DNA from 2 places in the Arthrobacter sp. BGA-UO-ETr-C19 genome. Region 2 is predicted to be linked to the other one. Evidence: predicted binding sites of a transcription regulator. Region 2 holds the regulator's gene; the other holds the start of a gene.

Region 1 (2,199 bases), on a different contig from region 2:
GGGTCGCGCCGACCGGTCGCCACCCGGTGGTGTGTTTCAGGCGGTGGTGTTTCGGGCAGGGCTGGCCGAGGTTGGCGACGCCGGTGCCGCCGCCGGCGGACCAGGCCAGGATGTGGTCGGCGTCGTTGTCCAGGGAATGGTTGTTGCAGGCGGGGAACGTGCATCGCGCGTCCCGGAGCCGGAGCCATTGGCGCATCGGTTTCGTTAATCGGTAGCTGGTGCGTCCGATCTCCAGCGGCGCCCCGTTCCGCGGGTCGATCAGCACCCGCAGGAACGATCCACCGCCGTCGGCGACGAGCCGGCGGGCCATCGACGGCGGGATCGGCCCGTACCCGTCCAGCGTGGCCGGCTCCTCGGTCTGTCCGAGCAGCGAGAACACCGGAACCGTGACCAGGATCTGAGCCCGTGGGGACGGCACTTCACCGGCCGGGGCAGAACCTGCGGGCGTGCCGTCAACCCCTTCGGCCGGGCCCAGCAGCCATGCGGAAGCGACATCCGCCCGGAGCTGGGTCAAGGTCCTGGGTTCTTCCGGGCCCTGCAGGGCCCGGGCGGCGGCGGTGGTGCGGTCCCAGATCCCGGCCGCCTGGTCGGCGGGCAGGTACGCCGAGAGCCAGGCCATGCCGTCCCGGTCCGGGACGTACTCCAGCCGCCGGTCCGCCGCACTCTTGGTGTGGCGGGTTTCGATGCTGACCGGGTGGTGCCGTTCTCGCCAATAGCGGGCCTTGGCCCGGAACCTGCCCGGTGTCAGCTCCCCGTCGGGGCAGCCTCGCGCCGGGCTGGGGACGTCGGGATCCAGGAAGTGGGCTTCCAACGCCGCGGCGGCTGCGGGATCCAGCCCATCGGTTTCATCGCACATGATGCGCCCGTGCTGCCAGGACAGCGTTCCTGACCCCATCCCGTCCAGCGTCAACGGCAAGTCAGTACTCAGCTTGGCGGATTCGGCCAGAAACCGCGCAGCCGACCCATCGCTCACGGTCAGCGCACACGCCACCGACGCAGTCACGGACATCTGCAGGGCAGATCGCTCCTGCGGCGACGCCTCCGGCGGCGCCATCGCCGACTCCGCGGCAGCGAACCCGGCCGCGAGGTGCACCTTCACGGCCGCAACCCGGGCCTCCATCCCGGAAACCTTGGTCAGGCCGTCCAGACACACATCCGCCTGATCCTGCAATGGATCCGCGCCACCCGGCTGCGCGTCCGCGCCACCCGGTCCGGGATCAGCCGCCCGGCGAAGCTCAGCAGCCAGCGAAAGAGCAGAGGCACCGATGGCCTTCAACGTCTCCACGACTGCCGCGTTATCCATACCCACAGAATGACAGAGGGCTGTGACATTTAAGGGTGGATCGCGCAGCACATGCGGGCCGGTTCGAAGAAGTTTTTTGATCCAATCGAAAACGAAAACCGGGTCGCAGCTCAGGGCGTTCCCAGCCGTGGGAACGCCCTGTTCTGCGACCCAGTTGGGGGTGCTACCTCCGGACCACGACGTCGTCGATGTAGCTGTCGCCCATCTGGCGCGGGTGCTCGGCTCCGAACTGAACCTTACTTAGGCTCGTGGCGCCGAGGGCAACCCGGTTGTTGGAGAACACCCGGGCGCCGTCGAGCCAGATCTCGATGGAGGACTTGTCGCCGTTGGCCCTGACCTGCATCTGCACATGGTGCCAGACGTTCAAGGTCATGTTCCGCACCAGAAGTTTCGTGTAGGAGAACGTCCCGTTGGAATTGGTGATCCGCAGCCAGGGAGTGCCCGTGGCGTTGTCGCGGAAGACGTCGGCGATGCGCGTGCCGCCGGAGAAGAACCGCACGTAGGGAACGTTGTTCCCACGGAGTCCGCCGGACACGATGTTGACCCAGGCGTCGGCACTGGCCCTCTGGGTGCCGGCCTCCAGGCCGTACCCCATGTTCGCCACGGACCCGATCGTATCGGTGGCCCGCAAGCGGACCGAACACGTACCGGTATGGGCCCTGGGGCTGGCAACGGCCACTGTTCCATTGCCGGATCGGGTCGCCACGAACGGCGCGATGGTATTGCCCTCAAAGGTTGTGGCGGTCAATATCTTGCCCCCAAGGTTGCTCACCGGGACTGCCGCAGCGGGACGGCCGGTGGCCGCCAGTGCGGCCTGTGATGAACCGAAAATCAGGCTGCCCGACAGCAGCAGCCCAAGGCTTCCGATTGTGCCGAGTTTCCGTAGCTCGCCCATG
Region 2 (2,199 bases):
GTCGCTGGCCGGCTCCGGGAAGGGCTGTTCGCCGGGCATACAGTGGTGCTGACGTCGGCCACTCTGGCCATCGGCTCTGCCTTCGAACCCGCGGCTGGCGGATTGGGCCTGGTCGGGGACGGTGCGCCGAGCTGGACCGGCGTCGACGTAGGTTCGCCCTTCGACTACCCCAGGCAGGGAATCCTCTATGTAGCGGGGCACCTGCCGAAACCGGGCCGCGGCACGTCGCCGGAGGCGCTGGACGAACTCGAGTCTCTCATCCGCGCCTCGGGCGGGGGTGCGCTGTGTCTGTTCTCCTCACGGAGGGCGGCCGAGGAAGCCGCGGACGCCCTGCGCACGCGGCTGGATGTCAGCATTCTTTGCCAGGGCGAATCCACCATGACGGCCCTTGTGAAGCAGTTTGCTGACGAGCCCGATACCTGCCTGTTCGGCACGATGTCACTGTGGCAGGGGGTCGACGTGCCGGGCGGGTCCTGCCGCCTGGTGGTCATTGACCGGATTCCCTTCCCGCGGCCGGACGACCCGCTGATGACCGCGCGGTCCCGGGCCGTTGCCCAGGCCGGCGGCAACGGCTTCATGTCCGTATCCGCCACGCACGCGGCCATCAGGCTCGCCCAGGGGGCCGGACGGCTCATCCGGTCCACGAATGACAAGGGCGTGGTGGCGGTGCTGGACTCCAGGCTTTCCACAGAGCGCTACGGCGGGTTCCTGCGGGCCGCCCTTCCGCCGTTCTGGCCAACGACCGACCGGAAGACCGCCGTCGCGGCACTGGAAAGGCTCGCCGGCGCACAGACGTGAGGAAGCCCCGGGCCACTGCTGCCCGGGGCGTAAGGCTCCCTGAACGACGTTTCCGCTCCCTGAGCGATGTTTCCGGGGAGGAAGCCCGGCGGCTGCCGGCCCCGGAGGCTACAGCGAGCGGAGTACGGAAACCACCTTGCCCATGACAACCGCGTGGTCGCCGAGGATGGGTTCGTACTGGGTGTTCTGCGGCAGGAGCCAGGTGTGGCCGTCGCGCTGCCGGAATGTCTTGACTGTGGCTTCGTCGTCGAGCAGCGCCGCGACGATGTCGCCGTTGACCGCGTCGCTCTGCCGCCGGACCACCACCCAGTCGCCGTCGCAGATGGCGGCGTCCACCATGGAGTCGCCTGCGACCCTAAGCATGAACAGTTCGCCGTGGCCCACCAGTTGGCGGGGCAGCGGCATCAGCTCCTCCACCATCTGGTCCGCGAGGATGGGGCCGCCGGCCGCGATCCGGCCGACCAACGGCACCATTGCGGTGTCCATCGCGCTGGGCAGTTCGGACACGGAAGCGCCTGCAGCGCCCATGGCCGGGGCCTTGTCCGTGCCGCCGGATTTCGCCGTCCCCGCATCCAGGGTGAGTGGCATCAGCACCTCCATGGCGCGCGGACGCTTGGGGTCACGCCGAAGGTAGCCAAGCTTTTCCAGCTGGGAGAGCTGATGGGTCACGCTGGACAGGCTGGCCAGGCCGACGGTGTCGCCGATTTCCCGCATCGACGGCGGGTAGCCGTTTTCATTGACCGAACGCTGGATGGTTTCCAGGATCTTCTTCTGACGGAGTGTCAGTCCCTTGGGGGTCCGCTGAGACCGCGGGCTGCGCTGGGGAGCCTTGCCGTCAGAGGCCTGTGCTGCCATGTTCGCCAACGCCTTTCCGTTCCTCCCGGCCGCGGTAGCTGCAGTGGCCGGGAACTTCCGGCCTGAAAAATGTCAGACCCTGCTGATCAACTGCAGATGTGGTTGTTCTGTGTTTTCCAACGTAGGCCAGCCATAGGGCTTTTTCAAACATTTGTTCTAGCGAGTCTCGACTTAATTCGTTGATAGGTGCTAAAACTAGGAAAAGCAAAGTTCGAACATGTGTTCTAGTGGGGGCGGCTCGTCAGCCCGGTGTTCGAACTGTCCGTTCGAACACGAGGCAGTACAACTTGGTCCAGGAGGGCTCACGCCATGTCAGCTTCAACAGCAGTGCAGGCTTCAACAGCATTCCCGTCTGCGGATTCCCGCCGCGGCGCGGTGTCTCATCAGCGGGCGGTGACCCAACTGCGTGCGGTGTCCCAGTCCCGTGCGGCGTCCCGGCCAGGCAAGCCGCCGCGCCTTCGCCTCACCCGCCGCGGCCGGGTCGTCCTGATCGGCCTGCCGCTTGTTCTGCTTGCCGCCGTGATCCTGTCCCTGGCGGGGCTCCTG

The links. Region 2 encodes LexA, which represses DNA repair genes until DNA is damaged. Its sites were predicted from a motif close to TCGAACANNTGTTCGA; they were not measured.
Region 1: AC57BR_RS07890 (HNH endonuclease signature motif containing protein) is a predicted target of LexA. The motif match lies at 1,367-1,382, and genes of this name have one in related genera.

Annotation. Positions count from the first base shown of each region.
Region 1 is NZ_JCAQPC010000015.1:144,403-146,601, forward strand. It holds gene AC57BR_RS07890 (HNH endonuclease signature motif containing protein) at 1-1,303, opposite strand, end outside; gene AC57BR_RS07895 (hypothetical protein) at 1,467-2,198, opposite strand.
Region 2 is NZ_JCAQPC010000020.1:48,504-50,702, reverse strand. It holds gene AC57BR_RS12485 (ATP-dependent DNA helicase) at 1-798, shown strand, start outside; gene lexA (transcriptional repressor LexA) at 907-1,653, opposite strand; gene AC57BR_RS12475 (LysM peptidoglycan-binding domain-containing protein) at 1,963-2,199, shown strand, end outside.